DNA from 3 places in the Luteipulveratus mongoliensis genome. Region 3 is predicted to be linked to each of the others. Evidence: predicted binding sites of a transcription regulator. Region 3 holds the regulator's gene; each other region holds the start of a gene.
What was found. Region 3 encodes LexA, which represses DNA repair genes until DNA is damaged. Its sites were predicted from a motif close to TCGAACANNTGTTCGA; they were not measured.
Positions count from the first base shown of each region.

Region 1: a site for LexA is predicted at 983-998, ahead of VV02_RS11990 (HNH endonuclease signature motif containing protein). Genes of this name have one in related genera too.
Region 2: a site for LexA is predicted at 1,221-1,236, ahead of VV02_RS21750 (HNH endonuclease signature motif containing protein). Genes of this name have one in related genera too.

Region 1 covers NZ_CP011112.1:2,504,367-2,506,563, forward strand. Annotated here, with positions in the region: gene VV02_RS11990 (HNH endonuclease signature motif containing protein) at 1-930, opposite strand, end outside; gene VV02_RS11995 (hypothetical protein) at 1,294-1,746, opposite strand; gene VV02_RS12000 (nucleoside triphosphate pyrophosphohydrolase family protein) at 1,922-2,197, opposite strand, start outside.
Region 2 covers NZ_CP011112.1:4,585,485-4,587,681, forward strand. Annotated here, with positions in the region: gene VV02_RS21735 (alkaline phosphatase family protein) at 1-229, shown strand, start outside; gene VV02_RS21740 (nuclear transport factor 2 family protein) at 315-704, shown strand; gene VV02_RS21745 (nuclear transport factor 2 family protein) at 727-1,095, shown strand; gene VV02_RS21750 (HNH endonuclease signature motif containing protein) at 1,276-2,197, shown strand, end outside.
Region 3 covers NZ_CP011112.1:3,715,778-3,717,974, reverse strand. Annotated here, with positions in the region: gene VV02_RS17650 (NAD-dependent protein deacetylase) at 16-876, shown strand; gene lexA (transcriptional repressor LexA) at 924-1,643, opposite strand; gene VV02_RS17640 (LysM peptidoglycan-binding domain-containing protein) at 1,911-2,197, shown strand, end outside.

The DNA of each region.
Region 1 (2,197 bases), 1.2 Mb from region 3:
TGGCTTCGGCGGCCGGACGCTGACAGCGCCGTGGTTGGTCGCCATCAGCGACGCCAGGTGCGCGATGACGTGGACGTGTGCCTGGGGCGCCTTGCCCAGGACTGCATCGCCCGCGACCTGCCCATGGACGAGCAGGTCGGTGGCGATGTCGGAGCGCAGCTGCGCCAGGGTGCGTGGGTCACCGGCGGCGCGGGCTGTGCGAGCCAGCGCCGTCACACGTTGCTGTGCGGCGTAGGTCCGCTCGGCCGAGGCGGTGATCTCCAGCTGCGCGACGCCGTGAGCGCCCGGACTGGTGCGCACGTCGCGCTGGTCGACGGCTTCCTTGCGCCGGCGTGCGGCCACCTCGGACGCGGACTCGGCCAACGTGATCTGTCTGCTGAGGCGACGCCGGAAAGTCTGATGAGACAACGGAGTTCGATCGTCACCGGCGACTGGCCGCAGCACGCGATCGATGACCTTGCTCGCGACAGGTGAGGGCAGGTGGCGTGTCTCCTTGAACAGGATGCTTGCGCGCCACCACGACAGCTCGCCCTCTGCCATGCGTCGTTGGAGTCCTTCAGTGCGATCGCCCACTGCACCGGCGAAGCCGATCCGCTCGCGACACTGGGTCAGAGGCAGACCGCTCAGCAGCTGCAGCTCGGTCGCCGCGGCGGTTCGTGCAAGGCCCAGCCGTGTGCGTCGTGTCGATCGCGACTCCTGCTGACCGAGGTCCAGCGACATGTCTGTCTCGACCCCTTCGAGCAGCAGACTGACGGCTTTGACCTCGACCGACTCGGCCCATGCCTGCAGACACCTGCTGGCCGCAACCACCTCAGCGGCGCGAGAGCGCACAGCCTCAGGATCATCAACGGGCGAGTGGTCACCGCCGCCGAGCGCGATCGTGCGCAACCACGTCGAGACGTGCGCAGGCAGGTGACTCGACGCGGGCATGGACGCGTCATCTTCAGCGGACGGCGTGTGGCCCATCGAATCACCTCCCGGATCGGATGTATGTTCGAAGCCTAGTGAGATGCCGTTGCCTGGTCAACAGTGAATTGCGAGCAATAGCAATGTGTTTGGGGATTCTTGGCCCCGCTCGAGTTGGGCCGGCGGTGCGCCCGCATCACTCTCGCACGGGCCACCGACAGGGCAGTGGCGGGCAGGTCACCGGCGGGCAGGTTACGGGCGGGCCATGAGTGCCTTGTCGACGCTCGGTATGCAGTCCATCTGCACCGGGCTCCGAACCGATTCTCTCGGCTCGGCCATTTCGGATCATCGATGGAAACAGCGAATTCTCAACGTTACGAGCGGAACTCACCGGCGAGTGTTGTCGACCGTCTGCGGCCCGCAGTCCGTCGCGGCACCATGCGAACCCAGTCCGACCTGCTCGAGCCATTCGCCGACGGTCTGGACTCGACGAACCTTGGGATGGAAGTAGAAGACGCTCTCGTGCTGGATCGGGCCGACCACGACAACGTGGTCGAGCGTGCCGACCTCGGCGCGTGCGAGCGCGGCGCCGAGCTCGACGAACATCCCTCGGCCATCATGCTGTGAAGCGATGACCAGGACTGCATCGGCCTTCAGGACGGCCGAGATCTCGTCCTGCGCCATCTGCGCCGAGCGGTCCGGCATCGACGCGAAGCTCTCGCTGAAGGACAGATCGGACGTCCAGTCCAACGTCAGCTCATGTCCCGCCGCAACCACCTCGGACTGGACCGCTCGGACCGTGGCCGCATCGGCGACCGGTCCGGCGACGTACACCTTCACGGGGTGGTGCTCCTTGTCCGGATGCCTGACGACATGATCATGGTGGCGGACACCGACATTCCGACCCGGTCCGGGGACGCTCAGGTTTGCGGGGCCGACTCCGAGCGGGTCGTTTGCCGCGGTGTCGTAGGGGAATGGTGCGTGTCCGGGTGTGGCCGTTCACCTCGCACGCGGCTCAGCGATGGTCACCGGATCCACCGAGGATCGCGCGGCGCTGGCGGTCGGCGAGCTTGTCGATGTTGCGTTGCGCGACGTCGTTCAGGGAGAGGTCGAGGAAGTTCGCCAGGACGGCGGTGTACCAAAGAACGTCGCCGAGCTCGGCGGCCATGTCATCGCGGTCGAGCAGGTCCAGGTCGCTGTTCTTGTCGCGCACCAGCTTCTTGACCTTCTCGGCGATCTCGCCTGCCTCCCCGACGAGCCCGAGAACGAGGTGCATGAACTCGTCCGGGGC
Region 2 (2,197 bases), 870 kb from region 3:
CTCGCACTACCGCAAGGAGGGCAACGAGGTCGCGGCCGTCTCGGTGTCGTTCAACGGGGGCGCCCCCAAGGAGGTCCTGCGGTACTCCGGCGACGTTGTGGCGAAGAACGAGCAGGTGTCGGTGCCGATCCCGGCCGGCGCGACGACCGTCCGCTTCACCTGGTCGCTCACCAACGGCGACAACGACTGGTACTGGGCGGTTGATGCGCCCTCAGTCAGCGCCGGCTGACGGGCTGTCAGCGTGAGCTGACGGTTGGCTGTTGGGCCGGTGATCTGCGTGAGGCGCAGGTCACCGGCCTGCTAGACACGCGTACGTGACTGACGACGTGGCCGAGGTGCTTCAGCTCGAGAAGCGCCGGCTCCGTGCGCTCGTCGAGCGCGACATGTCGGTCGCCGACCGGATCCATGCAGCTGACTACGAGCTCATCAGCCCTGGCGGCAGGACCCACACCAAGGACGCATATCTGGCGGACGTCGCATCGAAGCGGCTGGAGTATCTCGTCTTCGAGCCGACGACGCCGATCGCGGTGCGGGAAAGTGCCGGGCTCATCGTGCTGCGGTACGCCGCTCGGATCCGTCTCAGTATCGGCGTCGCGGACGAGGTCGAGTTCCGGGCGTGGCACACCGACCACTACGAGAAGCGCGACGGCGAATGGGTTGTCGTGTGGTCTCAGGCAACGCAGATCTCTGACCCCAACCCGTGATCCCAGTGCTAGACACGCGTCCATGACAGACGCCATTGCCACGGTCCTTCAGCTCGAAGAGCGACGGCTTCGTGCGCTCGTGGAGCGCGACATGACCGCGGCGGATGAGATCCATGCCGCCGACTACGAGCTCATCAATCCGGGCGGGATCGTTCGATCGAGGAGCGCGTATCTGGAGGACGTCGCGTCGAAGCGGCTGGACTACGTCGTCTTCGAACCCGTGACTCCGATCGCGGTGCGCGGGAGCGCCGACCTCATCGTGCTGCGATACGTCGCCCGCATCGCCGTCGCTGATGAGGTCGAGTTCAGGGCCTGGCACACCGATCACTACGAGAAGCGCGACGAGCAGTGGGTCGCTGTGTGGTCCCAGGCGACGCGGATCCGCGACTGACTCTCGGCTGGCCAGCGGCTCTTGACCGGCGGGCTCAGGCGGCCTAGCAGGGACCACCGACAGCCGAAATTAGTTGTCCCCATTGATGATTCAGCCTTGCGCGGCGTTGAACTGGTCGACTAGAGTCGAACGTATATTCGAAGTCTGGTGCTGCCCGACGACCACGCGAGAGGAGGCCCGATGTCCGACCAGCCGACGCCCACGGACAAGACTCCCGAGTCGTTGTCGCTGGCTGGGTTGCCCGCGCATCTGGCGTCCTGGCTCGTTGATGTCGTCGGCGCGGCGACCGGTCGTGCACCGGGCTCGCCCGCACCGGTGTCGCCCTTGCTGGGCGGGGCCGTCGATGAGCACGATGCGCACGTGGTGGCGCGTGCGGCGGCGGGTGTGCTGATCACGGCCGCGCAGGGGGTGCAGGCGTGGGCGGAGTCGATCGAGTCCGAAGCGATGGGCCGGCTGGTCACCGCGATCGAGGATGATCCGGGGCTGAATCTTGGCCAGCACGAGGCGCGTTCGACCCGCCGGACCCGGCAGGGGCTGGCGCGGACGGCTGCGACGGTCGAGGTGCAGCTGTTGAGCGGGTTGCCGGTCACGCAGTGCCGCGAGCGGGTCGCGTTCGCGACCGCGACACCTGATCGGGCCGGTTATCTGCGGGCGCGGTTGCGGCAGGGCACCGTGTCCGCCTGGCGGGCGCGCACCCTGTTGAAGGAGACCGCGCACCTGGACCCACTCACCGCGGACCTGGTCGCGAAACGGGTCCTCGCGCCGGTCGGCGCGGCCCCGCTGGGCAGTGATGTGGACCCGGCCGCGCAGGGGGCGGAGCTGGCTGCGGTGCTGGGGTCGGTTCCGTTGTCGCAGGCCACGTTCCGGCGCCGCCTGGCTCGTCAGCTGGTGCTGGCCGGGACCGCCTCCGAGGCCGCAGCGCGCGCCACCCAGGACGCAGTCGCCCGGCGGGATGTCGACACTGTCGCCGGCAGCCACGGGGTTGCGCACACCACGATCACCGCCTCTCGTGAGCGAGCCTTCGCCGCTCAGCAACGGGTGACCGCGCTAGCTCGGCGGGCGCGGGCTGCCGGTGATGGGCGCACGTTGGCTCAGCTGCGCT
Region 3 (2,197 bases):
CCGGATACTGCTGGTGTGACTGAGGCGACGACTCGACCACCGGACGTCGACGCATCGACCTGGGACGAGCTGGTCAGGCTCGTCGCCGCGGGTGGGCTGTCCGTGCTGACCGGCGCCGGCCTGTCCACCGAGTCGGGCATCCCTGACTACCGCGGTCCCGACGGTGAACGCCGCATCACGCCGATGACGGCCACCGAGCTGTTGGCCTCGCCGGAGGCCCGACAGCGCTACTGGGCGCGCAGCTACGTCGGCTGGCGACGCTTTGAAGGCGCGCGACCCAACGTCGGTCATCAGGTCGTGGCTCGGCTGCAGGCCCGAGGTCTGCTCGGCACCGTCATCACTCAGAACGTCGACGGGCTGCATCAGCAGGCCGGCTCGGTCGACGTGCTCGAGCTGCACGGCTCGCTCTCGCACGTCGTCTGCATGCAGTGCGGCGAACGCTACGACCGCGAGGTCATCGACGAGCGGCTGACCCAGGCGAATCCGACCTTCGATCGCGAGGTCGGCGGTGAGATCCGACCGGATGGTGACGTCGTACTCCCTGACGAGCTGGTCTCGACCTTTCGCGTCGCGACCTGCGTCGTGTGTGGTTCGGACAAGCTCAAGCCGGACGTGGTGATGTTCGGGGAGGCCGTGCCAAAACCGTTGGTGGAGAAGTGTTTTGGTGTGGTCGAGCAGTCGGATGGCCTGCTTGTCCTCGGGTCTTCGCTCATGGTGATGTCGGGCTATCGGTTCGTACGACGTGCGTCTCGCCTCGGCCTGCCGGTCGCGGTTCTCACCCGCGGTCGTACGCGCGGGGAAGCCGAGACCACGATCAAGATCGAGACTCCCTTGGGAGAGACGCTGACCCATCTCGAGCAGGCACTTCCTCAGTAGTCATCGGCATCCCGCGAGATGGAGAGCGGGAGGCCGATGACAGCTGGTCAGACCACCCTGCGCAGGACGGCGGTGACCTTGCCGAGGATGGTGGCCTCATCGCCGTCGATCGGCTCGTAGGCCTCGTTGTGGGGCATCAGCCACACCTTGCCTCGGGTGCGCTTGAACGTCTTGACGGTCGCCTCGTTGTCGAGCATCGCTGCGACGATGTCACCGTTCTCCGCGGTCTGCTGCTGGTGAACGACGACCCAGTCGCCGTCGCAGATCGCCGCATCGACCATCGAGTCGCCGACCACCTTCAGCAGGAACAGGTCGCCCTCGCCGACGATCTGCCGGGGGAGTGGGAAGACATCCTCGACGACCTCCTCGGCCAGGATCGGGCCGCCCGCTGCGATCCGTCCCACGACGGGGATGTAGGACGGCTCGGGGCGCTCGTCGTTGATGCCGGTCTCGTCGATGCCGGACTCGGCAGCTGCGCTGACCGGACCGCCGCGGTAGCCGCGGTCGCGCTTGCCCATGTCGGGTGACACGACCTCCATCGCCCGGGGGCGCATCGGGTCACGCCGCAGGTAGCCCTTGCGCTCCAGCATGGACAGCTGGTGCGCGACGGAGCTCGGAGACGTGAGGCCGACCGCCTCGCCGATCTCCCGCATGCTCGGCGGGTAGCCGCGGCGGTCGATCGAGTTGCGGATGACGTCCAGCACCTTCCGCTGACGCGTGGTCAGCGCGTGGCTGTCGGGCTCCGGCAGCTCGTGGATCTTGGCCATCTGGTGGTCCTCGTTCCCCGTCTTAGCGCGGCCAGAGCACCGTCGCGCAAGGCGATGTCAGTGGTCGCTGGTTGAGTCTCGATCTGTGAGCCAAGCCTATGAACTTCGGACACAGTTCTCAAACACCTGTACGACGCATGTCGCGGGTGGCGGAGCTGGCGGACGTTCGCGGTTGGTCTCGACTTCATCGAACACCCGTGCTATACATCGTACAAGCGTTCCATCGCACATGTGTTCGGATCAGCACAGCAGAGGTTGGAGGAGATCATGAGCGCGGTCATCGCCTGGGAGCATCCGCAGAGCTCGACGCCCACCGTGCGTCGGCGCCACCTGACGGTGGTGCCCGATCCCGAGCCGGTGATGAGCAGGGCGAGGGGGCCGCGCCTTCGGCTGACGCCGCGCGGTCGCCTGATGCTCCTGCTGGCGGGAGCGCTGGCCGTGCTGGGTCTGGTCACAGCCTCCGTCGCCGCGGCGTCCTCGCCTTCCACCCCACCGACTCGGGTGGTGACGGTTGAGCCGGGTGCCACGCTGAGTGAGATCGCGCAGGCTGAGCT